2 regions of the Mycobacteroides abscessus ATCC 19977 genome follow, and region 1 is predicted to be linked to the other one. Evidence: predicted binding sites of a transcription regulator. Region 1 holds the regulator's gene; the other holds the start of a gene.
The links. Region 1 encodes LexA, which represses DNA repair genes until DNA is damaged. Its sites were predicted from a motif close to CGAACANNTGTTCG; they were not measured.
Positions count from the first base shown of each region.

Region 2: ruvC (crossover junction endodeoxyribonuclease RuvC) is a predicted target of LexA. The motif match lies at 6,850-6,863, and genes of this name have one in related genera.

Region 1 is NC_010397.1:3,080,274-3,096,107, forward strand. Features, by position in the region: gene MAB_RS15360 (sigma-70 family RNA polymerase sigma factor) at 1-839, shown strand, start outside; gene MAB_RS15365 (iron-dependent transcriptional repressor DtxR) at 941-1,627, shown strand; gene MAB_RS15370 (DUF4192 domain-containing protein) at 1,624-2,673, opposite strand; gene MAB_RS15375 (hypothetical protein) at 2,795-3,529, opposite strand; gene sthA (Si-specific NAD(P)(+) transhydrogenase) at 3,653-5,104, shown strand; gene MAB_RS15385 (proteasome assembly chaperone family protein) at 5,241-6,233, shown strand; gene MAB_RS15390 (alpha/beta fold hydrolase) at 6,288-7,367, shown strand; gene MAB_RS15395 (PhzF family phenazine biosynthesis protein) at 7,452-8,135, shown strand; gene nrdR (transcriptional regulator NrdR) at 8,160-8,624, opposite strand; gene MAB_RS15405 (LysM peptidoglycan-binding domain-containing protein) at 8,755-9,267, opposite strand; gene lexA (transcriptional repressor LexA) at 9,510-10,184, shown strand; gene MAB_RS15415 (GNAT family N-acetyltransferase) at 10,181-10,714, opposite strand; gene MAB_RS15420 (acyl-CoA dehydrogenase family protein) at 10,721-11,875, opposite strand; gene MAB_RS15425 (molybdopterin guanine dinucleotide-containing S/N-oxide reductase) at 12,016-14,310, shown strand; gene hflX (GTPase HflX) at 14,307-15,701, opposite strand; gene dapF (diaminopimelate epimerase) at 15,748-15,834, opposite strand, start outside.
Region 2 is NC_010397.1:2,932,491-2,948,324, forward strand. Features, by position in the region: gene MAB_RS14595 (ABC transporter substrate-binding protein) at 1-963, opposite strand, end outside; gene secF (protein translocase subunit SecF) at 963-2,216, opposite strand; gene secD (protein translocase subunit SecD) at 2,234-3,994, opposite strand; gene yajC (preprotein translocase subunit YajC) at 4,066-4,404, opposite strand; gene ruvB (Holliday junction branch migration DNA helicase RuvB) at 4,560-5,573, opposite strand; gene ruvA (Holliday junction branch migration protein RuvA) at 5,633-6,241, opposite strand; gene ruvC (crossover junction endodeoxyribonuclease RuvC) at 6,273-6,830, opposite strand; gene MAB_RS14630 (TetR/AcrR family transcriptional regulator) at 6,950-7,507, shown strand; gene MAB_RS14635 (hypothetical protein) at 7,515-7,934, opposite strand; gene MAB_RS14640 (phosphatase PAP2 family protein) at 8,061-8,732, shown strand; gene MAB_RS14645 (YebC/PmpR family DNA-binding transcriptional regulator) at 8,678-9,433, opposite strand; gene MAB_RS14650 (hypothetical protein) at 9,513-10,040, shown strand; gene pdxT (pyridoxal 5'-phosphate synthase glutaminase subunit PdxT) at 10,122-10,691, opposite strand; gene MAB_RS14660 (acyl-CoA thioesterase) at 10,700-11,551, opposite strand; gene pdxS (pyridoxal 5'-phosphate synthase lyase subunit PdxS) at 11,561-12,475, opposite strand; gene MAB_RS14670 (NUDIX hydrolase) at 12,561-13,583, opposite strand; gene MAB_RS14675 (glycosyltransferase family 4 protein) at 13,580-14,707, opposite strand; gene MAB_RS14680 (phosphatidylinositol mannoside acyltransferase) at 14,707-15,672, opposite strand; gene pgsA (phosphatidylinositol phosphate synthase) at 15,669-15,834, opposite strand, start outside.

The sequences.
Region 1 (15,834 bases):
AAGTCGAGCTGGCCAAACGGATTGAGGCGGGGCTCTATGCCCAGCACCTTCTCGACACCAAGAAGCGTCTTGGCGAGGCCCGCAAGAAGGACCTGGCCGTGATCGTGCGGGAAGGCAACGCAGCGCGCAGCCATCTGCTGGAAGCGAACCTGCGTCTGGTGGTCTCGCTCGCCAAGCGCTACACCGGCCGCGGTATGCCCCTGCTGGATCTCATCCAGGAAGGCAACCTGGGCTTGATCCGCGCCATGGAGAAGTTCGACTACGCCAAGGGCTTCAAGTTCTCGACGTACGCCACGTGGTGGATCCGCCAGGCCATCACCCGCGGCATGGCCGACCAGAGCCGCACCATCCGCCTGCCCGTGCATCTGGTGGAGCAGGTGAACAAGTTGGCACGCATCAAGCGCGAGCTGCACCAGCGGCTCGGCCGCGAGGCCAGCGACGAGGAACTTGCCGAAGAGTCCGGCATCCCGGTGGAAAAGATCGGCGACCTGCTGGACCACAGCCGTGATCCGGTGAGCCTGGATATGCCGGTCGGTACCGACGAGGAAGCACCGCTGGGTGATTTCATCGAGGACACCGAGGCCATGTCGGCGGAGAATGCCGTCATCGCTGAGCTGCTGCACTCGGATGTGCGCAGCGTGCTGGCCACGCTCGATGAACGCGAACAGCAGGTCATTCGGCTGCGGTACGGCCTCGATGACGGACAGGCGCGGACGCTGGATCAGATCGGCAAGCTCTTCGGGCTCTCCCGCGAGCGGGTGCGCCAGATCGAGCGTGAGGTCATGGCGAAACTGCGCCACGGCGACCGCGCGGAGCGCCTGCGTTCGTACGCGAGCTAGTGGACCTACTACCCTGCCCTCGGGGCGCTGCGTTCTGGAAGCGCAGCGCCCCGATTTACGTTGTAGGTCGGTAGACTGAGCACGACCGTAAGGGGCGAGTAGTGAACGATCTTGTCGATACGACAGAGATGTATCTGCGCACGATCTACGACCTCGAGGAAGAGGGCGTCGTGCCGCTGCGTGCCCGCATCGCCGAGAGGCTTGAGCAGAGCGGCCCGACGGTCAGCCAGACGGTGGCACGCATGGAGCGCGACGGCCTGCTGAACGTCGCCGGCGACCGCCATCTGGAACTCACCGATAAGGGCCGGGCACTCGCGGTTTCCGTGATGCGTAAGCACCGGCTGGCCGAGTGCCTGCTGGTCGACATCATCGGGTTGCCGTGGGAGGACGTGCACGCCGAGGCATGCCGCTGGGAACACGTGATGAGTGAGGACGTTGAGCGCCGTCTGCTCACGGTGCTCAACAATCCGACCACGTCGCCGTTCGGTAACCCAATCCCCGGACTTTCCGAGCTCGGCGTCCCTGCCGACAGGTCCGAGAGTGCCAGCGCGGTGCGGCTCACCGAGATCCCGTCGGGATCGCAGGTCGCCGTGGTGGTGCGCAGGCTGGCCGAGCACGTGCAGGCCGACACCGACCTGTTGTCCCGACTCAAGGACGCCGGTGTCGTGCCCAACGCGCGCGTGACCGTGGAGTCCTCCCCCGATGGCGTCATCATCATCATCCCCGGGCACGAGAGCGTCGAGCTGCCCCACGAGATGGCTCACGCCGTGATGGTGGAGAAGGTCTAGCCCGCGCGCCGGATCTGTCTGGGTGGCAGGCTGATTCCCAGCTCGTGAGCGATCCGGTAACCGGTGTCGGCCAAGGTACCGATCTCGTCGGGCCGCATCCCGGAAAGCAGCGCGGACATCAATAACTGCCCCAGACGGTGATCCGCCTGCGCCATAAGCGCGGCATCCAGGGCAACACCCGCCAGCGGGCCATCACCACGCACATAAGCGCTGAAACCCAGCAGCACCAGCGCTTCGGCCCGCCAGGGCGGGGGCAGCAGCCTGCTCAGCGCCAACCAGAGCCGCTCGACATCCGCGGCCAGTGCACCGACCGCCAACGCGCACAGGGTGTCTCGCACACGCAGCGCCATCAGAGAACGAGCTATCGCAAGTATCTCGCGGTTCGACAGCGGCCGAAACTCGGCCGCCCGGCATGCCGTCCGCATCACGCGATTCACGGCACGCCGGTCTGCGGCGGCCGTGTCGCACGGCCCTTGAAAGGGGCGGCGCAATGAGACTGCCAGGGCCGCGGTGCGGGTCGTGTCGGTCGGCGCGATCAACGCCACCAAGTCTTCCCGGCGCCGGTGCACCGTCCTGCCTGCCAATACCGCGGCCGCGGTCAGCGGTGAGCACTGCGGATCGTCGACGGGCCCGCCCGCCCCGCATCCGTCGTAGCATCGCCACCATCCATGCGCTCCAACCCTGTCCACCACATGGCCGGCGATCAACGAAACGCCATGGTACTCAAGATGTTTTGCCAGTCGCCGAATGATGTCCCCGGCCTCCAGCTCATCGAGGACGGGACTGATGACCACGGCAATCACCGCATCGGCCGGCCCGGGCCCGAGCACGGCGGCCAGCGCTTCGAATGCCGCGTGTTCAGGGTTGTCCAGGTCACGCAGATCCCTGCGCAGCACCGCCTCGATCAGTCCGTCGGCGAGCGTAACCACCACGAGGGAATCCTCGGGAATGAATCCCAGCATTGCCGGAAGTGCTGCGATCAAGGCCGAGGGCCGGTCCAGGCGAAAATCCGGGCGACCCGCAGGCCCGGGAATCAGTGATGTCATGCCCGCACAGTGACAGCGGTGACCGTCATCCGGCCCGGCGGCGGCCTGGCGATACGGACGTCGCCCGGCGAGCTGTGGACGCGATCGTAATTGTGGACAACACGCCTGCAACTGCCGTGCGTCAGCGCACGTTGTCGTGCACCTTGAGTACTGCGGCGGTGAAGGCCTGGTCCAGGAGCACCGCATCGGGCTCGGTGCCCTGAAACGTCGTGTACGTGGCCTGAATTCGGATATCGGCGATCTGTGCGATGAGAGACAGGGTGGTCTGTGTGCCGCCACCGGTACCGGCCGGAGACACGGCCTGATTGACGGCGACCGAATCATCGGCATTGATCGGCGGGGCCACCGCTTCCGAGGCTGTCACCGTGCTCTGGATCTGATCCGGGCCGCTGAAGGTGAAGGACGCGCAACGCTGCAGTTGCGACTTGTATGCGGCAAGCGGCTCGGCGACTCGCAGGACCGCGACCGTGATGGTCGAGGCGTCGGACTGGTTGGTCCCGACCGCCACCGCTGCGTCCTGAGGCACCGCGGGAAGAGGCGCCGGCGCGCATGCCGTCGGGACTACCGCCGCCGCGTCGGGGACGCCCCGGATTTCGCGAAGCGCCGATCCGGCCGCCTCGGGCTCCAGCGTCGTGGCGGGATACTGGCGCGGGAAATCAGTGGGCGCCAGCAGTAGCGGACCCACCGGTCCGGCTGGCGCACGCACGGCGCTCGCGGGGGTCGGTGTTGCGGGCTGGGCAGAGCCGGAAGCTTCCACGGCCGATCCATCGATGGCCCGCGTGCATGCCGGAGCGATGGCTGCGCAGCACCCAGCCACAACCATCGTCGCTACCAGCCGCGATGCCGTCACGGTCACATGCTGCCATCGGTACCGCCCGGGCCCCAGGAGGCGCGCGCGAGATTCAGGCGGGACAACTGTTCATATCGCCGTGACGCGCAGGGCATGCACGATTCGGCGAATCGGCGTATGAGTACACCCATGACCAACGGTCTTCGCCCGAGCGGCTCATCCCCGACAGCTGATACTCCTTCCTACGATCTCGTCGTCATCGGGTCCGGCCCCGGAGGCCAGAAGGCCGCCATCGCCGCGGCCAAGCTCGGCAAGTCGGTGGCGGTCGTCGAACGCGACAACATGCTCGGTGGCGTCTGCACCAATACCGGGACCATTCCGTCCAAGACACTGCGCGAGGCGGTGCTCTATCTGACGGGCATGAACCAGCGCGAGCTGTACGGCGCCAGCTACCGCGTGAAGGCCAACATCACCCCGGAGGATCTGCTGGCGCGCACCGAGCACGTCATCCGCAAGGAGATCGAGGTGGTGCGTGCCCAGCTGCAGCGCAACCGGATCGATCTGATCAGCGGCATCGGCCGCTTCGCCGACGAACACACCGTCGTCGTGGAAGAACCTTCGCGCGGAGAGCGCACCACGCTGCATGCCGACTACGTCGTCATCGCCACCGGAACCAATCCCGCCCGCCCCGATGGAGTGGCCTTCGACGAGAAGCGTGTCCTGGACTCGGACGGCATCTTGAATCTGCGTTTCATCCCGGGATCGATGGTCGTCGTGGGCGCCGGTGTCATCGGCATCGAGTACGCGTCCATGTTCGCCGCCCTGGGCACCAAGGTGACCGTGGTGGAAAAGCGTGACACCATGCTGGATTTCTGCGACCCGGAAGTGGTTGAGGCCCTTCGTTTTCACCTGCGGGACCTGGCGGTGACGTTCCGGTTCGGCGAAGAGGTGACCACCGTGGAGGTCAATGACACCGGCACCATGACCACCCTGGCCAGCGGCAAGCAAATTCCCGCCGACACCGTCATGTACTCCGCAGGACGGCAGGGACAGACCGACCAGCTCGACCTCCCCAAGGCGGGCCTGGAGGCCGATCGCCGCGGCCGCATCTGGGTCGACGCAAACTTCCAGACCAAGGTCGACCACATCTACGCGGTGGGCGACGTGATCGGGTTCCCGGCGCTAGCGGCCACCTCGATGGATCAGGGGCGTCTGGCGGCCTATCACGCGTTCGGAGAGCCGTCGAAAGGCATGACGGACCTGCAGCCGATCGGCATCTACTCCATCCCCGAGGTGTCCTATGTGGGCGCCACCGAGGTTGAACTCACCAAGAACGCGATTCCCTACGAGGTGGGCGTCTCGCGCTACCGCGAGCTGGCGCGTGGCCAGATCGCCGGGGATTCGTACGGAATGCTCAAGTTGCTGGTGTCGACCGAGGACCTGCGACTGCTCGGGATACACATCTTCGGATCCGACGCCACCGATCTGGTGCACATCGGCCAGGCGGTGATGGGCTGCGGCGGCACCGTCGAATACCTGGTAGACGCGGTTTTCAACTACCCGACGTTCTCGGAGGCGTACAAGGTGGCCGCACTCGACGTGATGAACAAGATTCGCGCGCTGAATCAGTTCAAGGCCTGAGGCATTTCGCGCTGGGCGAATAGCGGCCGGGCGCGGAATTCGCATCCCGCCCGGGCCGTTGACCCGATAGGTACATTCGCCGTTTGCCTGCCGGTAAGGGACACTGGTAGGACGAGGACGCGAAGGGAGGCGAGCCATGACCAGCAATGAGGGTGTAGAGCCACAGCCGTACAAACCGGATCAGAGCGGCATGTACGAGCTGGAATTTCCGGGCCCGCAGCTGGCATCTGCCGACGGACGCGGCCCGGTTCTCGTGCACGCGCTACAGGGTTTCTCCGACTCCGGCCATGCCGTGAAACTGGCCGCCGCGCATCTACGCCAGACGCTTGAGAGCGAGCTGGTGGCGTCGTTCGCGATCGACGATCTGCTCGACTACCGGTCGCGCCGGCCGGTGATGACATTCAAGAGCGATCACTTCACCGAGTACGCCACCCCCGAGCTGAATCTGTATGCCCTCAAGGACACCAAGGGCACACCGTTCTTGTTGCTGGCCGGGCTCGAACCGGATCTGAAATGGGAGCGATTCGTCAACGCGATCCGGCTGCTCGCCGAGCAGCTCGGCGTGCGTAAGACGATCGGATTGGGCGCCATTCCGATGGCGGTTCCGCATACCCGCCCGATCACGCTGACCGCGCACGGCAACGATCGCAAGACGCTCGACGAGCACCCTGGCTGGATCGATGAGGTTCAGGTGCCGGGCAGCGCGTCCAATCTGCTGGAGTTCCGCCTGGCCCAGCACGGGCACGACGTGGTCGGCTTCGCCGTGCACGTTCCGCATTACCTGGCGCAGACCGACTACCCGGAGGCCTCGCAGCGCCTGCTGGAAGAGGTCGCCAGGACCGGCGATCTGGATCTGCCGCTACAGGAGCTCAGCGAGGCGGCCGCCAAGGTGCGCAACCAGATCAACGAGCAGGTCGAGGGCAGCGAGGAAGTGGCGCAGGTGGTCCAGGCCCTCGAGCGCCAGTACGACGCCTTTGTCGCGGCCCAGGAGAATCGTTCGTTGCTGGCACGGGACGAAGAGCTGCCCAGCGGTGACGAGCTGGCCGGAGAGTTCGAGCGATTCCTCGCCGAACAGGCCAAGTTCGGCGACGATCCCTCGGGTCCGTCACCGGAAGGCCCCATTCTCTAGCCGGGTTGTGCGCTCGCCGCGCCAAATTTGCGGCGACGGGTCAAAATACTTCACATGAATCCTCCACCGCGGCTCCTGCGTCCGGTGCCGGATACCGAGCACATCGACGGGGTCGACGGCGGCGGCGATACGCCATCCGCAGCTACATCGACGCGTCCACGGCTGGCGTTCCGCACCATCCACGGGTACCGGCGCGCCTACCGGATCGCGGGCTCGGGCCCGGTGCTGCTACTCATCCACGGTATCGGCGACAACTCGGCGACATGGGACAGTGTGCATGCGCAGCTCGCCGAGCATTTCACCGTGATCGCCCCGGACCTGCTAGGGCATGGACAGTCCGATAAGCCACGCGCCGACTACTCGGTAGCGGCCTATGCCAATGGCATGCGGGACCTGCTGGCCGTGCTGGACATTGAGAGGGTCACCGTCGTTGGGCATTCGCTCGGTGGTGGCGTCGCCATGCAATTCACCTACCAGTTCCCTCACCTGGTGGAGCGTCTCATCCTGGTGGCGCCGGGAGGCGTGACCAAGGATGTCAACATCGTGTTGCGTTGCGCGTCATTGCCGTTCATCGGAGATGCGCTGGGCCTGTTGAGGCTGCCAATGGCCATGCCGATGCTCCGACTGGGCGGTGCGGTGGCGCGCGCGACGTTCGGCCGGGCGAGTATGGCCCGCGATATCCCCGATGTGCTGCGCGTTCTCGCTGATCTCCCTGAACCCCGGGCCTCCGCCGCGTTCACCCGCACGCTGCGCGCGGTGGTGGACTGGCGCGGCCAGGTGGTCACCATGCTGGACCGATGTTACTTGACCGAATCCGTTCCTGTTCAGCTCATTTGGGGTAGCGACGACCTGGTCATTCCCGTCAGCCATGGACACCTCGCGCATGCCGCGATGCCCGGCTCCGCACTGGAGATCTTCGACAAATCCGGACATTTCCCCTTCCATGACGACCCCGAACGATTCATCGGCATCGTTCGCCAATTCATCGCATCCACCGAGCCCGGCGAATACAACGAGGACGAACTGCGCCGATTGTTGCGAACCGGCGTCACCGAACACGCCATCAGTGGGGCCGCCCGCACCCGCATGGCGGTGCTCGATGCGATGGGCACCGACGAACGCAGCGCCACTTAGCGCGAGAGCTCAAGCGCTGTCAAAGATTTGCGCCAACTCCCGGGTACCCGAGTGCGCGCGGCGCAAGGGACGTAGAGTCGAGGAATGAGCGTTGATGTCGCGGTTGTGCGCGTATTCACCGACGAGACAGGCAACTTCGGCAATCCCCTGGGGATAGTCAACGGTGCCGATGTGGGCGCGGCGGACCGACAGCAGGTCGCCGCCCGGTTGGGTTTCAGCGAGACGGTTTTCGTGGATCTGCCAGCGGAAGGGTCCAACACCGCGCATCTGCGGATCTTCACTCCGGCGGCAGAACTTCCCTTCGCCGGACATCCCACGGTGGGACTGGCCTGGTGGCTGCGTGAACGCGGAACACCGGTCAACACGTTGCAGGTTCCCGCGGGAGTACTGCAGGTCAGCTACGACGATCGGACATGGATACGGGCCCGTTCCGACTGGGCACCGGAAACCGATTTCCACGAATCGGACTCCCCTGCTGATGTCGAGGCCGCGGACCCTGCCGACTACCCGGACGAACTGCTGCATTGCATATGGGCCTGGCAAAACCGCGACGCCAACCTGGTGCGGTCCCGGGTGTTCGCGTCTGATCTGGGCGTCGATGAAGACGAGGCGACCGGGTCCGTGGCGGCACGGCTGACGGACTTGCTCAGCCGTGACCTGATCATCAATCAGGGCAAAGGGTCGCAGATTTTCACGCAGTGGAGCCCGGAGGGCTGGGTCACGATCGGCGGCCGCGTGGTCGCCGATCAACCGCTCACGCTGGACTAGGCAGCCCGGAATCGGCCCGACGGGTCAGGATTCCGCCGGAGCGTCCCGATGGGCCCTCAGTGCTGCGATCTCACGTTCGAAGTCCTCGGCGGAGCTGAACCCGCGATACACCGAGGCAAAGCGCAGGTACGCGACCTCATCCAGGTCACGCAGCGGGCCAAGGATGGCCAGGCCCACCTCATTGCTGGGAATTTCCGGGGATCCAGCCGCCCGGACGGCATCCTCGACCTGCTGGGCCAGCAGGTTCAGCGCATCATCATCGACATCACGACCCTGACAGGCCCTCCGTACGCCCTTGACGACCTTGTCGCGACTAAAAGGCTCAGTGACCCCGCTGCGCTTCACGACGGCCAGCACGGCGGTCTCGACGGTGGTGAAACGGCGGCCGCACTCGGGGCATGAGCGCCGGCGTCGTATCGCCTGACCCTCGTCCGCCTCACGGGAATCGACAACGCGCGAGTCAGGATGACGGCAGAACGGACAGTGCATTACTGCTCCTTCGCCGGTTCTGGACTCTATGTCGTTGGGCTGGGATGACTGACGCACCGCGCAGCGCGCCCAGACCGGTGTCGAGGATACCCGTGCTCCCGCACGCCCGAAGGTCACGTCCGTGTGCCGATCAGCCGACCGGGGAAACCAGCGTCTGACCGGCTTGCACTGTCGCCGAATCAAGTTCATTGAGTTCGCGGATCTTGGACACCACCGCCGAGCGTGGCGCCTCAGGCGCGACACGCGACGCGACGTCGGCCAGGGTCTCTCCGGGAGCGACCTGCACAACCGCAAGGCGGTCCGGCACGCCCGCTCCCCCGATGCCCGCGGCGCTGACCTGGCCGAGCATCAACAGCCACATCGTCGCCACCGCGGCCCCCACCGCGACAACGATGGTGGCCTTCAGGCTCACCGGGCGGCGACGATGTACGCGATGCGCTACCCCCGACACACGGATGCCGTTACCGCGGTAGGCAACCGGTCGGCCGGCAGGCCGCCGATAGGCGACGGTGCGCACCGGCAGCGCCCGGCGCTGAGTCAATGGGTACTCCGCACTGTACGCGCGTGCCGGCGGGGCGTACTCGCGCGGCGCACCCTCGCGAGCGTGAGAACTACGCGGCGGGGTGAGAACGTTTGTGCTCATCGGTATGCCCTTCCTGTCCTGTCGATCTGTCCTGTCGATCGGTTAACCCGTTCGCTCTTATGTTCGAATGTACTCGATCATGTGTTCGACGTCCGAACATGTGATCGATTTGTAGCATCCGACACCGACAAGTGCTGCTGACCTGCCCCGTTACCCTCCCGGGGCGACCCGGCGCCCCCTATTTGCGACACGCATCGAACACATGTTTGATATATGCCGTCGACAGGGCTAGATTCGGGCCCATGAGCGATACACCCAGCAAGGGACCCGCCACCGGTTCACTGACCGAGCGCCAGCGGACCATCCTGGAGGTCATCCGCGCATCGGTGAATGAGCGGGGCTATCCCCCGAGCATCCGCGAAATCGGAGACGCCGTCGGGCTCACCTCCACCTCGTCAGTCGCCCACCAACTACGCACCCTTGAACAGAAGGGCTTTCTGCGGCGTGATCCCAATCGTCCACGCGCCGTTGATGTTCGGGGAATCGATGACGCGGGCACTCCATCGGCGACCACCGACGTGATCGGCTCGGGCGACCTGCCGGAGCCGACATTCGTGCCTGTGCTCGGGCGCATTGCCGCCGGCGGTCCCATCCTCGCCGAGGAGGCCGTCGAAGATGTGTTCCCACTCCCCCGCGAGCTTGTCGGCGAGGGCTCGTTGTTCCTGCTCAAGGTGGTTGGCGAGTCGATGGTGGACGCCGCGATCTGCGACGGCGACTGGGTGGTGGTCCGCCAGCAGAACGTGGCCGACAACGGCGACATCGTGGCCGCGATGATCGACGGAGAAGCGACCGTCAAGACGTTCAAGCGGACATCGGGCCAGGTCTGGCTGATGCCGCACAATCCACTCTTCGAGCCGATTCCCGGCAACGACGCCGCCATTCTGGGCAAGGTCGTCACCGTTATCCGGAAGGTCTAGGCCTCCCCGGGCGCCGGCCCCGGCGCGCGGGAATCGCCGGCGGAGGTCAAGAACAGCTGAAAATGCGTGACGTCATGCCAGCTGCCCAGCTTGTATCCAATCCGCCGGTACAGCGCGACCTGCTCGAATCCCATTGTCCGGTGCAGCTTTTCACTCGCCGCATTGGGTGTGACGACAACCGCGAGCACGGTGCGATAACCCAGCTCCCGTAGCCGGCCGAGTAACGCTGTGTACAACTGGCGTCCGGTGCCGCGCTGCCTGCGCGCGCCGTCGACATAGACACTGACCTCACAGGCCCATTGGTAGGCAGTGCGCGACTTCCACGGCGCCGCATACGCGTAGCCGAGAATTTCCCCGCCATCCTCGGCGACGAGCCAGGCATGTCGGTGGGCCGCCGTCTGGATGCGTTCGGCAAGAACAGCATCCGACGGCGGCACCTCCTCAAACGAGATGGCCGTATCGGTCACATACGGCGCATAGATTGCCGCACACGCGGCCGCATCGGCGGCCGTCGCGTCACGAATGTGCATGGGCGACTAGAGCGAACGCCCGATGATCTCCTTCATGATCTCGGTAGTGCCGCCGTAGATCGTCTGGATACGGGAGTCCATGTATGCCCGGGCCACCGGGTACTCGCGCATGAAGCCGTACCCGCCGTGCAGCTGCAGGCAGCGGTCGATCAGGTGGACCTGCTTCTCGGTGCTGTACCACTTGGCCATCGCGGCCTGCTCGACACTCAGCTCTTCTTTGTTGAGCAACGAGATGAACTCGTCGACCATGACCCGGATGACCGTTGCGTCGGTGGCCAGCTCGGCGAGCAGGAAACGACTGTTCTGGAAGCTCTTGATGGGCTTGCCGAATGCCTTGCGCTCGGTCGTGTACGCAATGGTCTCTTCGAGCACCGACTCCATCGCGGCGGCCGCCATGACGGCGATCGACATACGCTCCTGCGGCAGGTTCTTCATCAGGTAGATGAAGCCCTGACCCTCTTCACCCAGCAGGTTGGCCGCAGGCACCCGGACGTCGGTGAAGGACAGTTCGGCGGTGTCCTGAGCATCCAGACCGACCTTGTCGAGCTTGCGGCCGCGTTCGAAGCCCTCCATGCCGCGCTCCACAACGATCAGCGAGAAACCCAGCGCGCCCTTTTCCGGATCGGTCTGTGCGACCACGATCACCAGGTCGGCGTTGATGCCGTTGGTGATGAAGGTCTTTGCGCCATTGAGAATGTAATGATCGCCGTCCTTGACGGCGCGGGTCTTGATGCCCTGCAGATCGCTTCCGGTGCCGGGCTCGGTCATGGCGATGGCCGAAATCAGCTCGCCGGAACAGAAGCCGGGGAACCAGCGGGCCTTCTGCTCGTCATTGGCCAGGTCCCGGAAGTACGGGCCGGCGACATCGTTATGCAGGCTGAATCCGACGCCGGTGTGGCGTCCCTTGGTCACCTCTTCGGTGATGATCGTGTTGTAGCGGAAATCGATAAGACCACCGCCACCGAACTCCTCGGGCATGTCGGTGCCCAGGAAGCCCTGTTTGCCGGCCTCGACCCACAGTGCACGGTCGACGATCTTGTTCTTCTCCCACTCCTCCTTGTACGGCTCAGCGTGCCGATCCAGGAAGGTCTTGAACGACTCGCGGAACAGTTCGTGCTCGGGTTCGAAAATGGTGCGTTTGAACTTAACGGCGCCGGCCATGATCACCTTCCGGTTTGGATTTACGTACTTGGCAGAATGTATACCAACCCACTGGTCGGTCGGTACTCGCCTGCCCGGTTTCGTCGGACAGAAAGCCTAGAGTCATTCAGGTGATCAGGCCCGCGTTTTCCGCTGTTCAGGTGAGTGGCTCGGCACGGCTTTCCCACACCCACTGGGGCGCGTTCACCCCCGAGGTCCGGGACGGCGAAGTGATCGGCGTCACTCCGATCGAGACCGATCTAGACCCCTCCCCGCTGCTGCAGAACATTCCTGGTTCCATCCGGCACCAGGCCCGGGTGACCGCGCCGGCGGTGCGCAGCGGCTGGCTGCGGGAGGGCCCTGGCCCCAGCGACAAGCGTGGCGCCGACGAATACGTCGAGGTGTCCTGGGATGAGCTGACCGAACTGCTGGCCGATGAACTGCGGCGCGTCGTCGACACCCATGGCAACGAGGCTATCTACGGGGGCTCATACGGCTGGGCCAGCGCAGGGCGCTTCCACCACGCCCAGAGTCAGGTGCACAGGTTCCTGAAACTGCTGGGCGGGTATACCTTTTCGCGTCATTCCTATAGCCTCGGCGCGACCGGCGTCATCATGCCGCACGTCATCGGAACCCACGACGGGCTGTTCAAGCGATCCACATCCTGGGACGTGATCGTCGAAAACACCGATCTGCTGATCGCGTTCGGCGGAATCGCGCTGAAGAACACGGGTGTCAACCATGGCGGCACCACCGCGCACCCGGCGCGCGATGCCCTCAACAGATTCCGCGACCGCGGTGGACGCATCGTCTCCTTTAGTCCGCTACACGATGACATCGACGGCGAATGCGAATGGCACGCCCCGATTCCCGGGACCGACGTGGCGGTCATGCTGGCGCTGGCGCATGTGCTGGCGGTGGAGAAGCTCGCAGATCTGACCTTCTTGAGCAGCTACTGCACCGGCTACGAGCGGTTCGAGCGCTATCTACTGGGCGTCGACGACGGCGTACCCAAGAGCCCGGAGTGGGCGGCACCCATCAGTGGCCTGGACGCGGCCGAGCTGCGCACCTTGGCCCGCCGCATGGCGGCAGGGCGCACTCTGGTGACGGTCAGCTGGTCCCTGCAACGGGTGCGCCATGGTGAGCAGGCACCCTGGATGGGACTCACCCTGGCCGCGATGCTCGGTCAGATCGGGCTTCCGGGAGGCGGTTTCGGCCATGGCTACGGCTCGATGAACGAGCCCGGGCTGGCCCCGGTGAGCTGTCCGCTGCCCACCTTTCCGCAGGGCCCCAACCCCGTCGAGACGTTCATCCCGGTGGCGGCCATCAGCGAGCTCCTGCTGCGCCCTGGGCAGACGCTCGCCTACAACGGTCAAACACTGACCTTGCCGGACATCCGCTGCGTCTATTGGGCGGGCGGCAACCCCTTCCATCATCATCAGAATCTGCCCAGACTGCGCCGCGCGCTGTCCCGGGTCGACACCGTCGTCGTGCACGACCCGGTGTGGACCGCGATGGCCAAGCACGCCGACATCGTCGTGCCGTCCACCACCAGTCTGGAGCGCGATGACTTCTCCGGTAGCCGCAACGACCCACTGCTGGTGGCGATGAAAGCCGTCGCACCGCCCTATGCCAACTCCCGTGACGACTACACCACGTTCTCGGCACTCGCCGACAGACTCGGATTCGGCGAGCAGTTCAGCGAGGGACGCACCGCCGCCCAGTGGCTGCGCCACATCTACACCGAGTGGGCCGGCGCGCTGAACTTTTCGGTGCCCTCCTTCGACGAATTCTGGGACCGCGGCTATCTGGAGTTGCCGACCGATGCCGGCCTGACGCTGCTGTCGGACTTCCGTGAGAACCCCGCTGCGCACCCGTTGCACACTCCCAGCGGGCGCATCGAAATCTTTTCCGAGACCATCGACGGCTTCGGATACTCCGACTGCGGTGGTCACCCACAGTGGTACGAACCCACCGAATGGCTGGGCGGTGAGCGCGCTCAGCGTTTTCCGTTGCATCTGATCGCCAATCAGCCGCGCACCAGGCTGCACAGCCAGCTCGACTTCGGTGGCACCAGCCAAGGGTCGAAGGTGCGGGGACGCGAGCCTCTCCGGATACATCCGCAGGACGCCGCCACCCGTGGTATCGCCGACGGCGACGTGGTGCGGGTGTTCAACGACCGCGGCGCCTGCCTGGCCGGGGCGGTCCTCGATGAGGGCCTACGACGCCAGGTGGTGCAGCTGTCGACCGGGGCATGGTTTGACCCGATCGAGCCCGCCGACCCGAATTCTGCTTGCGCCCATGGCAATCCGAATGTGCTGACAGACGACTCGGGAACCTCGTCGCTGGCGCAGGGCTGCACCGGGCAGCACGTGCTGGTGCAGATCGAACGGTTCGAGGGGACGCCACCGCCGGTGCGGGCACACACCCCGCCGCGGTTCGTCGCCCGCGACTAGAGCGCGGTCAGGACGGCGGCAAGCGCCCGCGGCACCCGCCCCACTACCCGCGTGCCATCGGCGAGATGCTCGGTGGACTGCACCTGCCCCTCGGTGTGGATTCGGGCCACCAGATCGCCGCGCTCGTACGGGATCACCACATCGACGGGTACATCACCGCGGGGCACCGCCTCGGCGATCGCCTCGCGCAGCGTGGCGATCCCCTCGCCCGTGTGCGCCGACACGAATAGCGCCTTGGGTAACGCGCGGCGCAGCTGCGCCAGCGCCAGATCACCCGCCGCGTCGACCTTGTTGATCACCAACAGCTCCGGCGCCGCGGACGCATCATGATCGGCGACCACCTCACCGATCACCGTGCGCACCGCCTCGATCTGGGCCAGCGGTGCCATATCGGACCCATCGACCACATGGACGAGAAGATCCGCGTCGGCAACCTCTTCCAGCGTGGACCGGAATGCCTCGACCAGCTGGGTCGGCAGGTGCCGCACGAAACCAACGGTGTCCGTGATGACGAATTCGCGGCCGTCATCGAATGTTCCGCGGCGCGTCGTGGGTTCGAGCGTGGCGAACAACGCGTCCTGAACGAGCACCCCTGCCCCGGTGATCGCGTTCAGCAGACTGGATTTACCGGCGTTCGTGTAGCCGACGATGGCAACCGATGGGACATCGCTTTCCAGGCGGCGGCTGCGCTTGGTGTCACGAACCTTCTTCATATCGCGGATCTCGCGGCGCAACTTGGACATGCGCTCGCGGATCCGGCGCCGATCGGTCTCGATCTTCGTTTCACCGGGGCCACGGGTGCCCACCCCGCCACCGGCGCCGCCGGCACGACCACCGGCCTGCCGGGACATCGATTCACCCCAGCCGCGCAGTCTCGGCAGCATGTACTCCATCTGCGCCAACGAGACCTGCGCCTTACCCTCGCGGCTGGTCGCGTGCTGGGCGAAGATGTCCAGGATCAGGGCGGTGCGATCGATGACCTTGACCTTGACCGCCTTTTCCAGGGCCACCAGCTGGGCCGGGCTTAGCTCCCCGTCGCAGATCACCGTGTCGGCGCCGGTGGCCAGCACGATCTCGCGCAGTTCGATCGCCTTGCCAGAGCCGATATACGTTGCCGGATCGGGCTTTTGGCGCCGCTGGATCAGACCTTCGAGCACCTCGGATCCGGCGGTTTCGGCCAGTGCGGCAAGCTCGGCCATGCTGGCCTCGGCCTCCTGCGAGGTACCCTCGGTCCAGACCCCTACCAGCACAACTCGTTCCAGGCGCAGCTGGCGGTATTCGACCTCGGTGACGTCGGCGAGTTCGGTGGAAAGCCCCGCCACACGTTTGAGTGCGGCGCGGTCTTCCAGCGCAAGCTCGCCGTCGGTGGGCGTCTCATAGGTGGTACGCATACTGGCTACCGATGCTCCCACCCGGGGCTCATCGAACGCATCCGAATTATCCGCAGGCGCCAATGCCGCCCCACCATTCATCCGAGATTTCGCCATCGGCCAGCAACATGGAAGGCCCGCGCAGGAAGCTGGA
Region 2 (15,834 bases), 150 kb from region 1:
GAAGATCAGTTGCTCCACACCCGACCCGGGCTCCTCGGTGCGCACAAATCCGTCTGGGGCGGTGAGAGTCCCGGCCGATCCCGCTGCGACGTCGACCACCTCAAGATCGCCATCGGACAGCCGCTTTTGCACGTCAATCCCGCTGGGCCACACCGTGACCCGCTTGGTCACCGGCGGGTTGCCCCACCACTTGTCATTAGCCACCAACACCACGGAGCCGTCGTCGTTGTACCCATCGAGCTTGTACGGACCTGATGACGGGAATTTCGACAGGTCCAGATCGGTATCGAGGTTCCACTGGTTGTTCCAGAAATCGGCGATCTTCTGCAGTGCCGGAACATCATTGGAGGCGATCGCGCCCACCAGATCGATGTTGCCGCCCAGCTTGTCGGCGACCACGTGCCACGGCAACATCGTGGTGGCGGTGAACAACTGGGTCCAGTCGGTAAAGGCACGATCGGGCGCGAAGGTCACCCGCGCGGTCTTTTGGCCCGGCTTGCAGTCGACCGTGGAGATGTCGGCGTATCCCGCCGTGCTGGCGGTATCGAAATCGGGCATCCGGCCGGATTGCGCGAACCAGGACAGCACCATGTCTTCGCAGGTCACCGGCTTGCCGTCGGAGTAAACGGCCTTTTCGTTGATGGTGTAGTCAAGTACCAGCGGAATGCGGCCCACTACCTCGACGGTGCCGAAATCGTGATCGGCGATCACCTGACCATCGGGTCCGTGGAAGCCGAAACCGGTGAGCACACGGTTGAACGCCTGTGCTCCGGCCGAGGCGTTACCCGCGACGCTGTTGACGTTGTATGTCGTGAGGCGACCGTCGACGGCGTAATCCAGCGTTTTCGCCGCCGAGGTCCAACACGAGGTCAACAGCCCCGCCGCGAGCAGCACCGTGGTCACAATGGCGCCGATTCGCGCGATTCGTCTTGCCCCGGTCCGTGCTGGACTTCGTGAATCCATCAGTGCCGCCGCGTGTTTCGCTTACCTTGAGGGCGGGCGCCGGGCTTGGGTTTGGCGGGGCGCACTCCGGTCGCCGCGGCATCGGATGTCCCCGATGTCGCGACCTTGGCCGTCTTGCTTCCCACACCCGCGTCTGCCAGCGGTGCGGCATCGGGCTTGCGACGGCTCAGCACCTTCTTGGTGTGGCTGGCAACCAGATCCGTGCGCTCACGCAACGCCACCAACAGCGGGGTGGCGAAGAAGATCGACGAATAGGTGCCCACCAAGATGCCGACCAGCTGCACCAGCGCCAGATCCTTCAGGGTGCCCACGCCCAATAGCCAGATGGCGACCACGATGAGCGAGAGCACCGGGATGGCCGAGATGAGGCTGGTGTTGATGGAACGCATGAACGTCTGGTTCACGGCCAAGTTGGCATGTTCGGCATACGTGCGCCGCGAGGTGTGCTGGAAGCCATGGGTGTTCTCTTCCACCTTGTCGAACACGATCACCGTGTCGTACAAGGAGAATCCGAGAATCGTGAGCAGACCGATCACGGTCGCCGGGGTGACCTCGAAGCCCACCAGGGAGTACACACCCGCGGTGACCAGCAGGTCGAAAACCAGCGCGGCCAGCGCGGCCAGCGACATGTAGCGCTCGTAACGCACGGCGATATAGATGCCGGCCAGCACCAGGAACACGCCCAGCGCCCAGAGCGCCTTGTTGGTGATCTGGCTGCCCCAGGTTTCGGAGACATCCGAGTCGCTGATGGCGTCGATGGACGGCTTGCCGTCCGGGCCCTTCGGCGCGAATCTGTCGAAGAGCGCCTTGTGCAGCTTCGAGGATTGCTCGTTGTCCAGCTTCTCGGTGCGGATCTGAATGGAGGCCGAGTCGCCGGTGCCGGTCACCACGATCGATTCGGCGTCGTGTCCCAGGGTCTGGCTGAAGACATCCTCGGTCTGCTGGACGGTGGCGTCCCCCTTGGGGAACCACACCTTGGTACCGCCCTCGAAGTCGATGCCGAAGACGAAACCCTTGATCGCGATCGACAAAATCGCGACCACCATGAACGCACCGCTGATCCCGAACCACAGCGTGCGTTTCCCGACGACGTCGACAGCGCCAGTACCGGTGTACAGGCGGTAGAGGAATCCGTGTTCCGGTGCGGCGCTAACGGTCTCAACCGCCGTGGATTTGGGCTCCTGCGCGGTGCTTGCGGTGGCGTCCGTGGCGTCTTCCGCGACGTCCTTGTCGGTGCCGTTGCCGTTGCTCACTGTGCCATTGCTCGTACTCATGCGTGTGCTGCCGCCTTACGTTCGCGGGCAATCTGCTGGACCGCGCCGAGCCCGTTGTACGCGGGCTTGGACAGGGTCGCCGACTTGGAGGACAGGTAGACCAGCGGCCACGTCACCAGGAAGACCACCACGACATCGAGAATGGTGGTGAGACCAAGGGTGAACGCGAAGCCCTTCACCTGGCCGATGGCCAGGATGTAGAGCACCACCGCGGCCAACAGGGTCACCGCGTTACCGGACAGGATCGTCTTGCGCGCGCGTGCCCAACCGCGCGGCACCGCCGACCGGTAGGAACGACCCTCTCGTATTTCGTCTTTGATGCGCTCGAAGAACACCACGAACGAGTCGGCGGTGGTACCGATGCCGATGATCAGGCCGGCGATACCCGCGAGATCGAGGGTGTACGAGATGTATCTGCCCAGCAGCACCAGGATCGCGAAGACCATGGCGCCGGAGGCCACCAGGGACAGCGCCGTGAGCAGGCCCAGCACCCGGTAGTAGATCAGCGAGTACAACAACACGATCGCCAAGCCGATGGCGCCGGCGATCAAGCCCGCCTTGAGCGAGGTCAAACCGAGTGTCGCCGACACGGTTTGGGCATCGGAAGACTCGAACGAGAGCGGCAGCGACCCGTACTTGAGTGCCGCCGCGAGTTGCTTGGCCGAGTCGGACGTGAACTGCCCACTGATCTCGGTCTTGCCACCGGGAATGGGCTCACGGATCGCCGGCGCGCTGATCACCTTGGAGTCCAGCGTGAAGGCGGTCTGGGTGCCCTGCTGCCAGTGCGCGGAGGTGTAGTCCGCCCACACCTTGGCGCCGGTGGGCTTGAATTCCATGCTCACGACATAGATGCCGCGCTGCTGATCCAGACCGGAGCTGGCGTCCTTGATCTCTTCGCCACTGATGATCGACTTGTCCAGCAGGTAGGCGGCCTTTCCGCCCTGGCTGTCGTCGCCGCAGGTGACCAGGGGCAGGTTCGGGTCGTCGTTACCGGCCAGCGGGTCGTCGGGGTCATAGCAGCGCGAGGCCTGAACTTGCAGGGCCAGCATCTGGATCCGCGGGTCCTCGCTCTGCCTGATCTGCTTCTCAAAGTCGATCAGCTGTTTGCGCTCCTCGCCGCTACCCGGCTTCGGCGGCAGGTCGGCCGGAGGCGCGGGAGCCGTCGTGGCGTTGGGTGTCGCGGGCTGCGTCGCCGGTGGCGGTGGCGGTGGCGTCGTGGTTTGCGCGGGGTACGGCCGCGGCTGCGGTTTCGGTGAGGGCGGCGCGGCAGGAGTGGACTTACCCGCGCCCGGCGCAGGAGGCGTCGCCTCCTTGGCGGGGGCCGGCTGTCCCTGCTGAGGAGCGCCCGCTCCGGGCTCCGGGTTCTCCTTGGGCTGCGCCGGAACCGCCTGCACAACGGGCCGAATGTAGAGCTTGGCGGTCTGGCCCAGGTTCCGCGCCTCACTGCCGTCGTTTCCGGGCACCGTGATGACCAGGTTGTCACCATCGATGATGACCTCGGACCCGGAAACGCCGAGGCCGTTGACGCGCGCGTTGATGATCTGCTGCGCCTGCGTCAACGCTTCCTTGGTCGGCTTGGACCCATCGGGGGTGCGAGCCGTCAGGGTGACACGGGTGCCGCCCTGCAGATCGATACCGAGCTTGGGCTTGGGCTGCTTGTCGCCGGTCAGGAATACCAGCAGGTAGGCGCCGATGAGCAGCACCAGGAAGGCAGCTAGGTAGCGCATGGGATGCACAGGGGCCGATGACGAGGCCACGTGTCCGGTCTCCTTGCTTGTCGAGGGCGGGTCGGGAGGCTTTCGGGGGATGTGAGCAAAGGCGAAAGCCGCTACTCCTTGGTCAGCTCAACCCCGCTGCTCTCGACGTCGCGAACCGTGCCGTCGTCGGCGGCTGCGCTGTCTTCAACCTCATCCACGATCTTGTCCCGTACGGCGAGCTTCATCCAACGTGTCACCACACCCGGTGCGATCTCCAGATCCACGGTGTCGTCGGTGACGGCGGTGATGGTGCCCTGCAGGCCCGAGGTGGTGTGTACCCGATCACCGATCGCCAAGGACGCGTGCAGTTCGATGGTGGCGTCGAGAGCCTTGCGCTGCCGCCGGTTCGCAAAGAAGAGGAATGCGCCCATCACGAGGATGAGCGGCAAGAAGACGATGATCGATTCCATGGCGGCTTTCGGGGTTCTTTCCGTTGGGTTTCCGTTGGGTACAGGCGAGGGCAAGCACGGTCAGCGTGAAATGAGCACGCGACAAGTCACCAGTGTGCCATCCGACTCTGTGGAATCGACGCGAACCCCGTGCCCGCGCGGGCCCTAGTGTCGCGTCAATCGAACAGCCCGGTCTGCCCCAGCAGCTGCGGCGGCGGGGTCAGACCCAGGTGCGTCCACGCCAACGGCGTCGCCACTCGCCCGCGTGGGGTGCGGGCCAGCATCCCGGCACGCACCAGGAACGGCTCACATACTTCTTCCACGGTGGTCGACTCCTCCCCAACTGCCACGGCCAGTGTCGACAAGCCCACCGGGCCGCCGCCGAAACTGCGTGTCAGGGCCAAGAGCACCGCCCGGTCCAGGCGGTCCAGTCCCAACTCGTCCACGTCGTACACCGCCAGGGCCGACTTGGCGACGTCCACGGTAATGACACCGTCGGCACGCACCTCCGCGTAATCGCGGACGCGACGCAACAGTCGGTTGGCGATGCGGGGAGTGCCACGCGAGCGCCGCGCGATCTCCGTACCCGCATCGGCACCCAGTTCGATGCCGAGGATGCCTGCCGAGCGCGCCAGCACGAGTTCGAGCTCGTCGGGCTCGTAGAAATCCATATGGGCGGTGAACCCGAATCGGTCGCGCAGCGGCCCGGTCAGCGATCCCGAGCGCGTCGTGGCTCCCACCAGTGTGAACGGTGCCACTTCCAGCGGGATGGACGTCGCACCCGGACCCTTGCCCACGACGATGTCGACGCGAAAATCCTCCATGGCCAGGTACAGCATTTCCTCGGCAGGCCGGGCGATGCGGTGGATCTCGTCGATGAACAGCACATCGTGTTCGACGAGGTTGCTCAGCATGGCCGCCAGATCGCCCGCACGTTCCAGTGCCGGGCCCGAAGTCACCCGCAGCGATGAGCCCAACTCCGCGGCGATGATCATGGCCAGCGAGGTTTTACCGAGGCCGGGTGGGCCGGATAACAGGATGTGGTCGGGGGTGCCGCCGCGATTCTTCGCGCCGGACAGCACCAGCTCCAGCTGTTCGCGAACACGCGGTTGCCCGATGAACTCGCGCAGCGACTTCGGGCGCAAGCCGGCGTCGACGTCGTTCTCACCGACCGTCAGCGCACCGGACATGTGAGCGTTGTCGAACCCGTCCTCGCCATCGTCGAGATCGTCGAATTCGTTCACACGGCTCATCGCGTCTTACCCAGCAACGCCAGTGCCGAGCGCAGCACTCCGGAAACATCCGCGCCCGTATCGCCCGGATTGTCTTGGGCCAGAACGGTGTCGGTGGCTTGCTCGGCTTGTTTTGCGGCAAAGCCAAGTCCGATGAGTGCCTCGACGACTTGGGAGCGCACCAGCGACGCAGTGCCACGCCCCAGTTCGGTGGTGCCGCCCGGAGCGGCAGCCACCTTCTCCCGCAACTCCAGCACCAAGCGCTCGGCCCCACGCTTACCAATCCCCGGCACCCGGGTGAGCGCGGCGACATCGCCGTCGGCCAGCGCCTGGCGCAGGGTCGGTGCGTCATAGACCGCGAGGGTGGCCATCGCGATTTTGGGCCCCACCCCGGAGACACCAAGCAGCGTCGTGAACAGATCGCGGGCATCGGTGTCGGTGAAGCCATAAAGCGTCATCGAGTCTTCACGGACGATCATCGCCGTGATCAGCCGAATCTGGGTGCCGCGCCGCAGCGTGGAGAGCGTGGCCGGTGTGGCGTTCACGCGGTACCCCACGCCGGCCGCCTCGATCACCACATGGTCGAGCGCGATGTCGATGACCTCGCCGTTGACCGATGCAATCACGCCGCACTCCGTTCTTTACGCAGACCTGCCATTACCGAGCCGCTGCCTTCATCCGGGCCGCGAAGGCCTTCCGTTGTTCCTCTGCCACGGCTTCCGCCTTGGCCATTCTCGCAAGCATGGGCGCGCGCCAGCAGTGACAGATTGCCAGGGCCAGCGCGTCGGCGGCATCCGCGGGTTTGGGCGCGGCCTGCAGATTCAGGATGCGGGTGACCATCGCGGTCACCTGGGATTTGTCGGCCCGGCCGTTGCCGGTGACCGCCGCCTTGACCTCCGACGGGGTGTGGAAATACACCTCGATCCCCCGTTTTGCGGCGCAGAGCGCGATCACCCCGCCGGCTTGCGCCGTGCCCATCACGGTGGAGACGTTCTGCTGGGCGAAGACGCGCTCGATGGCAACGACGTCGGGGCGATGAGTCTCCATCCAATGTTCAACGACCTCACTGATCACTAGAAGTCGTTGCGGCAGCGGCTGGTTGGCGGGAGTGCGAACGACGTCGACATCCAGGGCCACCACCTTGCGACCCGAGGATGCCTCGACCATGGACAGACCGCACCGGGTAAGACCCGGGTCGACTCCCATTACTCGCACGCGTCAGCCCTCTCGCTGTAGAACAGTTGTTCGATCAGCATATCGAGGAGGTTCCGCTATCGGCGGGCAACACGCGAGGGCGCTGCAAATGTCAACGCGCGTTGGCCTAAGCTCAGCGCATGCCCCCTGAACCTCGGCGATCGGACGCCACCCGCGCGGCCATCCTCGAGGCTGCTCAGGAGCATTTCGCCAGTGTCGGCTACGAGAAGGCGACCATACGGGCCATCGCCGGCACCGCGGGCATCGACCCCTCGCTGGTCATGCGGTACTACGGCAACAAGGGCAAGCTGTTCGCGGCGGCCGCCAATTTCGATCTGTGCCTGCCCGAACTGAGCGCGGTGTCCCACGAAGAACTCGGCACGGTCATCGTCCAACACTTCCTGGAGCGCTGGGAAGTGGACGACACCATGGTGGCACTGCTGCGCGCCGCGGTGTCTAACGAAGAGGCCCGGCTGCGCATGGTCGAGATCTTCACCGACCAGTCACTACCCGCGTTCGAAGAGCTCTTGACCGACCATGCCGCCGAGCGTGCCGCGCTCATCGGCGGCCAAATGATCGGATTCGCCGTCTGCCGCTACATTCTGCGGCTCAGCCCCGTCATCGAAATGACGCATCAGGACATCGTGAACTGGATGGCGCCGATCGTTCAGCAGTACATCGACACCCCTGCGCCCTAGCGGGCCGTCAGGACCGAACCTTCAACGCCCCATGCTCGTCGACCAGCGAGAAATAGATGGCGCTCATCGTCACGAAGACCGCGGTCCAGATCAGCAGACCCACCGAGTTCACCGCGAACGCCTCACCCAGCAGGATGGCAACGACACCGGTGATCAACGGGCTGCGCACATGCCTGCTTCCCGGTTGATCGAATTGTGCGACGGTGCGGGTCACCAGGAATGAGCCGGCCGCGATCAGCAGGGTTCCGATCACTGTCGCGGTGATCGACATCTGATCGGACATCCACGAGGGCACCCCGATGCCCGTTCCGTACAGGATTACCAGTGGCACCAAGACGGCCACGGTGAACGGTAGTGCGAGAACGGCACGTGCGGTGTGCCAGCGAGTTGTCGATTCAGGCGCCGGGGCGACTGTTTGTGTGGCCATGACGGGCCTCCCCTCACTTTTCGGATGTCTTAGATGTACGCCTGCCTGACATACACTGTCAACACTTGTTGACCAACAGTCGTTGACATCACAGTAACGCCGTCTAGTGACGTTTGATTCCCGGCGGTGATTCCCGGCGGCCGGCACGATTCGGGCCCGGCCGCGCGTCCGATTACTGTCGTCGGGGTGTCTGCCGGAAAACTGCCCAGCGAGAAAATGATTCAGTGGTGGCCGCCCCTCGGGGTCATCGCGATGCTGACACTTGGATTCTCCGTGGGCAAGGGTTCGACACCCTTTGACGCGTGGTTTTTCGATCTGACTCAGGCAGTCTTCGGGGTGCAGCCTCGCTGGTTGCTGTTCTTCACCGACTGGGAATTCCTCGTACCGGTGCTCGTGGTGTGCGTCGGATTCGAGCTGTACCGGCGGCGCTGGCGGGTCGCGGCCGTGGTGCTCATCTGCCCGTTCATCGCGAACTGGACCACTCAAGCCACCAAGATGCTGGTCGGCCGTGAAAAGGGCGGCTACCTCGCCTACCCCAGCGGTCACACCACCGTGGTGGTGGCGGTCATGGGGATGCTGGTGCTAGTCGCCGGCGGAGCCCTATGGGCGTACATCGTGGCCGGGATTGTCAGCACGCTCGGGCTGCTGGGGCAGGTCGCCTGCGGGTACCACTATCTCACCGACACCGTCGGTGCCGTGCTGGTCACTACGGCGGTGGTGGTGTTGGCGATATGGGCCGCGGGTCAGTCTTCGTCGAGCGCGGCGAGCACCTCGTCGGACAAGTCCACATTGGTGTAAACGTTCTGCACGTCGTCGCTGTCCTCCAAGGCGTCGACCAGTTTGAACACCTTGCGGGCGGTTTCGACGTCGACGGGCACGCTCATCGACGGCTGGAAGCTGGCTTCCGCCGATTCGTAGTCGATTCCGGCTTCCTGTAGGGCCTGACGGACGGCGACCAAGTCGGTGGGCTCGGAGATGACCTCGAAGGTCTCGCCCAGGTCGTTGACCTCCTCGGCGCCCGCCTCCAGGACGGCCGTCAGCACGTCGTCCTCCGACAGGCTGTTCTTCTCGAGCGTCACAACGCCCTTGCGGGAGAACAGGTACGACACCGAACCCGGATCGGCCATGCTGCCACCGTTGCGCGTCATCGCCACCCGCACCTCACCGGCGGCGCGGTTGCGGTTGTCACTCAGGCACTCGATGAGGACCGCGACGCCGTTGGGGCCGTAGCCCTCGTACATGATGGTCTGCCAGTCGGCGCCACCGGCTTCTTCGCCGGCTCCGCGCTTGCGGGCCCGCTCGATGTTGTCGTTGGGCACCGAGGTCTTCTTGGCCTTCTGAATGGCGTCGTAGAGCGTCGGGTTGCCAGCCGGATCTCCGCCGCCCGTACGTGCGGCGACCTCGATGTTCTTGATCAGCTTGGCGAACTCTTTGCCCCGGCGCGCGTCTTTGACGGCCTTCTGATGCTTGGTGGTGGCCCACTTGGAATGGCCGCTCATGTACCCCTGTACTACTTTCTCTAGGTTCTGTCGCACTTCTGCGCTGCCCGAGTGTACTCGCGCACCTAGGCTGAATCACATGACTGTCCTGGTGAAGGACCCCATCGTCGACGCGGTACTGGATAGATACGGCGCTGTCGTCGGCGACCGCCTCACGGATTACCGCAACCATCTGTACCGCGGCATGAACTACCAGCTGCGACTTCTTGGCATGACGGAGGCACCACCGGAGATCGCGCTGGCATGGGCGGTGCACGACATCGGTATTTGGACGGCCCGTACTTGGGATTATCTGGACCCCTCGGTGGCACTGGCCGAGCAACTGGCGCCGGAGTTCGGAATTACCGATGTCGATCGCGTCACGGCGATGGTGGCCGACCACCACAAGCTGAGGTCTGCCGACGATCTATGGGTCGAGATGTTCCGGCTGGGTGACCGGGTCGATGCGTTCCGCGGCCTGTACGCCTGGAGCGGGCTGGAACGTTCGGATGTGCGCGAGGTGGTGGAGGCACTGCCCTACGGCGGTTTTCACGGATTCTTACTACGCACCGCCGGGAAATGGACGTTGAAACATCCGCTGCGGCCGATGCCCATGTTGCGCTGGTGACTCCAGCTGTACGCGACACATCACCACCCCTGAAGCCGGCAGCCCGCTTTGGCGCGCATAGCCGGGCACCCGCCATCAGGGCTAGCCGGCGCGGACCATATCCACGAACAGCTGATGCACCCGGCGGTCGCCGGTCACCTCGGGGTGAAATGCCGTCGCCAGCGCACTCCCCTGCCGCACCGCGACCGGGTGGCCCTGCGCACTGGCCAGCACCTCGACATCGTCTCCGACACGCTCCACCCACGGTGCGCGGATGAACACCGCGTGCATCGCACCGTCCACGCCGGTGAAATCCAGGTCACCTTCGAAGGAATCGACCTGACGTCCGAATGCGTTGCGGCGCACGGTCATATCGATGGCGCCGAGTGCGACCGCGTCCGGGCGGGTATCCAGGATCTCGCTGGCCAGCAGGATCATGCCGGCGCACGAGCCGTAAACCGGCAGCCCGGCACGCAACCGTTCGGTGAGCGGATCCAACAGCTCGAACACGCGCAGCAAGTTGCTCATCGTGGTCGATTCCCCACCGGGAATGACCAGCCCATCGACCTTGCCAAGCTCCTCGGGGCGACGCACACCAAGCGCCTCGGCCCCCGAATCTTTCAGCGCCGCAACATGTTCCCTGACATCGCCCTGCAATGCCAGCACACCCACAAGGGGACTCACGCCATATTCCCTCGGGCCACCGACGCCTGCTCGGGGTTACGCTCAATGCGGGTAAGCCCCTCTTGCACCACCGCAGCCACCATGGTTCCGTCCCGGTTGAAGATCCGGCCCTGCGTCAACGCGCGCCCGAACCCTGCCGACGGGGATGTCTCGTCGTACAACATCCACTCGTCGGCACGGAAGGGCCGCAGGAACCACAGCGCGTGGTCCAATGAAGCCGTCTGCAGCACGGTATCCCGATGCGGCACCTTCGAAGAACTCAGCAACGTCAGGTCGCTCATATACGCCAGCGCGCAGATGTGTAGCACCGGGTCGTCGGGCAGGTGCTTACGGCAGCGGAACCACACCCGCTGCTGGGCGGCCAGCCGGGGATTCCTGTCCATGAGCTCGTCCGGCACGATCCGGATATCCCACTCGGCGAACTGCCGGAAAAGATCCCGGTTGAACGAATCCTGTTCCTGTGCGTCGGGCAGATCCTCCGGATCGGGTACCGGCGGCATCAGATCCTGATGCTCGATACCGGTGTCCAGTGTCTGAAATGAGGCCGACATGCTGAAGATGGCCTGCCCGTCCTGGATCGCGGTGACTCGGCGCGTTACGAACGATCTACCGTCGCGGACCCGGTCGACGAGAAACACGGTGGGCTCGTTGGGATTTCCGGGCCGCAGAAAGTATCCGTGCAACGAGTGCACCAGATACTCCGGTTCCACGGTGCGAACCGCGGACACCAGTGACTGCCCAGCGACCTGCCCGCCGAAGGTGCGACGAAGATTGCTGGGGGTCACGTTGCCCCGGAAGATGTCCTTCTCCAGCTGCTCGAGAGTAAGGATCTCCTCGATATCGGCCATCCGCTAGTTCTACCAGCCGCGCTCGGCGAGCCTGTGCGGCTGCGCGATGTCCTCCACATTGATACCGACCATCGCCTCGCCCAGGCCACGCGACACCTTGGCCAGCACATCCGGGTCGTCATAGAAGGTGGTGGCCTTGACGATCGCCGCGGCACGCTGCTCCGGGTTACCGGACTTGAAGATGCCCGAACCCACGAACACGCCTTCGGCGCCAAGCTGCATCATCATCGCCGCATCGGCCGGAGTAGCGATACCGCCGGCCGTGAACAGCGTGACCGGCAGCTTGCCGGCGCGCGCAACCTCGACAACGAGCTCGTATGGTGCCTGCAGTTCCTTTGCGGCAACGTACAACTCGTCCTCAGCCAGCGAGGTGAGCCGGCGAATCTCGCCGCCGATCTTGCGCATGTGTGTGGTCGCGTTGGACACATCGCCGGTGCCGGCTTCGCCCTTGGAGCGAATCATGGCCGCGCCCTCGGTGATGCGGCGCAGCGCCTCGCCCAGGTTGGTGGCACCACACACGAACGGCACGGTGAACTTCCACTTGTCGATGTGGTTGGTGTAATCGGCAGGGGTCAGCACCTCCGACTCATCGATGTAGTCGACACCGAGGCTCTGCAGGATCTGTGCCTCGACGAAGTGCCCGATGCGGGCCTTGGCCATAACCGGGATGCTGACCGCGCTGATGATGCCGTCGATCATGTCCGGGTCGCTCATGCGCGACACGCCACCCTGGGCGCGGATGTCCGCGGGCACCCGCTCCAGCGCCATCACGGCCACGGCGCCGGCGTCTTCGGCGATCTTTGCCTGCTCGGGCGTAACAACGTCCATGATCACGCCGCCCTTGAGCATCTCGGCCATACCGCGCTTGACGCGAGCGGTACCGGTGCCGGTCTCGGGGGACGTTCCATTGGTCGTGCTAGTCAACTGGGGGCTCCTGAATCTCGGGGTCTGCGACCAGTCTAATGCGGCCGCACCAGCGATTTTGTGGCGGGAGGTGCGGTGACGCGCCTCACCCGATTTGGACTGGCGCACGCCGTGCGCCGGGGGCTACCGCATCGGCCGCAGCGGCGGCCTCACAGAGCAGTTCTCCCAGCTGATTCGGGTACACCTGCTCCCCCGCAGCCGTGAGCGCCGCGATCTCCTCCGCATCGCACCAACGGTGCCCGGTGATGTAGCGCTGCTCCAGATTCGTGCGACCGTCGGTGGCCGGTTCGAACCTCTTGGTGCGGTGCACGAAGAACAATTCCTCGGACCGGATGGTGGTGCCGTTGAAGTCGAAGACGGCCACGCGCCGCCACAGCGGGCCCACCAGACGCCCGGAGGGAACCGATAGCCCCGTTTCTTCCACCAGTTCGCGTACCGCACCGTCGGCCAGCTTCTCTCCCGGCAAGGTCTGTCCACCAACCGTGAACCACCAATGCACTGCCGGGGTCGGCGCCGCAGGATCGAAGCCGCGCAGCAGCAGCACCCGGCCGTCCTCGTCAAGCAGGATGATCCGGGCCGAGGTGCGGAAGTTGGCCAGCGCCGGATCCTCGGTGCCTGCCCCCGGACGGTCGATGATTTCGAAATATGTTGGCATCGGCGCGGTTCCACCCAGACGCAACCAACGGACCGGGCGGCGTACCCGCAGTGCCAGGGTGTCGCGCACGGCATCATTGTGAAAGCGTCGCGCGATCAGCACGCGCGTCTCGGCATCGGCGAGCTCGGCCACCAAAGCCGGCCGCAGCCGGTCCGGGTCGACGGTGGACAGCGCGGCGGCGAGCTGGTTTTCGGCGTATTCGCGCCGGTCACGTTCGGCACGTTCGGCTTTCGCCGCCAGCTTGATCAGTTGCTCGTCCTTGAGTGCGTCCCCTACCGCACGTGCGACGACGGCGCGACGAGCCAGCGCAGCATCAAGTGCTTGCCAGGACAGGTCACTGCGCACGTGCAGCCGGTCCAGGCGGTTGGCCACCAGGTAGGCCCAGAGCAGGCCGAGCGCGACCAATAGGGCGATGATGGCGATGACGACGACCGTCAACGCCGAGAACGTCACCAACTGTCCACCTTCACCCGCGCGCCAGAGGCGGTGACGGTCTCATAGACGAGCATGATCTGCTGGGCGACCACCGACCAGTCGTACCGCTGCACCGCCTCGGTGCCGGCCGCGACCAGCTGTGCCCGGCCTTCGTCATTACCCAGCACATCGATGAGGGCCGCCGCCAAGGCATCGGGATCGCCGGTGGGTGTCAGCCGGCCCGCAGTGCCGTCCAGAAGCACCCGGCGGAAGGCATCCAGCGAGCTGGCGACGACGGCCGTGCCCGCCGCCATCGCCTCCACCAAGACAATGCCGAAGCTCTCGCCGCCGATATTGGGCGCACAGTAGACGTCGGCGCTGCGCATGGCCGAAGCCTTGGTGGCGTCGTCGACCTGTCCCAGAAACTTCAGATGCTTAGCCAGCGGTCCCGCCTGCGTGCGCAATTCGGCTTCGTCGCCGCGCCCCACGATCAAGATCTCCACATCGGGAAAGCTGGTCGCGATCTTCGGCAGTGCGCCCATCAGCACGTCCATGCCCTTGCGCGGCTCGTCGTAGCGCCCCAGGAACAGCACCGTTTTACCTTCGCGTGGGTACCCCTCAAGAACGGGCGCGCCCGAGAAGGAGCGAACGTCGACACCATTGGGGATCTCCACCGCGTCGGATCCCAGCGCCTCCATCTGCCAGCGCCGGGCCAGCTCCGAGACCGCTATCCGGCCCACGATCTTCTCGTGCCAGGGACGTAGCACGGCTTGAAACACGCTGAGCGTCAACGACTTGGTGGTGGACGTGTGGAACGTCGCGACAATCGGCCCCTCTGCCACCATGAGCGCCAGCATCGACAGGCTCGGCGCGTTCGGTTCATGCAGGTGCAGAACGTCAAAGTCGCCGTCGACAAGCCAGCGCCTGGTCTTGGCATAGGTAGCCGGGCCGAATCGAAGCCGCGCCACCGATCCGTTGTACGGGATCGGAACGGCCTTGCCGCCGGAGACCACGAACTCGGGCAGCTCCAGATCCGACGACGACGGCGCAAGCAGGCTCACGTGGTGGCCGCGATCACGCATGACCTCTGCCAGCTGCACGACATGGGACTGGACGCCACCCGGTACGTCAAAGGAGTACGGGCAGACCATCCCGATGCGCATTACGCCTGCCCACCAACGGGATCGGTCTCCCGGGAGGCCGCAGGCTCCTGCGGCGGCGCCGTCCGCAGTTTGGAGCGGCGCTCCTCGGACAAATCGTCGAGCCATAGCGGCTGCAGCATGTGCCAATCCGCGGGTCGTTCGGCGATATTGGCGGCGAAGACATCGGCCATCGCCTGTGTGGCGACCGCGACATCGCCCGCCGAGGTATCAACGGCCTGATGGATGCGGACTCCCCACCGCTCATGCGGTTCAAACCAGCAGTGCGCAGGTAACAGACGTGCTCCGGTGTCGATCGCCAGACGTGCGGGCCCTGCGGGCATGCGGGCCTCGGCACCGAAAAAATCGACGGGTACGCCACTGCGACTCAGATCGCGATCGGCCATGAGGCAGACGACACGGTTCTCCCGCAATCGCTGGGCCAGCAGCTCATATGGCCCCGACGCATCGCCGGTGAGCGCAAGCACCTCGAATCCCAGGGTCTCGCGATAGTCCAGGAAGCGCCGGTACAACGACTCGGGTTTCAGACGCTCGGCCACGGTGGTGAAGGTGCCGTAGGTCTGCGCCAGCCACACCCCCGCCATGTCCCAGTTTCCGCTGTGCGGCAGCGCGATAACCGTTCCCCGCCCTTCGGCCTGCGAGGCGTCAAGGTTCCGACGGCCGTATAGGCAACTATCCAGGCGGGCGGCGAGACGCTCCATGTTCTGCGAGGGCAGCCGGAACGCTTCGCGCCAGTACCGTGCGTAGGAACGCATCGAGTCGATGATGAGCCGGTCGGGCACCTCCCGGGGGTGTACGTCCAGCACCCGCGCGAGGTTCTTGCGCAGCTGCTCGGGTCCCCCTTTACGGGCACCGGCCATGGCGCCGACGTCGAATATGGCGCGGGCAAGCAGGTCTGGAGTGATCTGCGTCAGATTCCATCCCGCGGCATATCCCCAGTCGGCGGCGCGCTCTCCCCAGACACTCATGGCTGATTCGTCTCCGCGGTGTCCTGTCCCGCATCGGAATTGGGCAGCAGGTCCAGCGCTCCGGGAGAGGTACGGACCGCATGCATACGCTGGGCCACCGTCACCAAGCTCGCAACGGCCAGCACCCACATCGCCGTGTGCAGCGGCCACTGCACCCCGAAT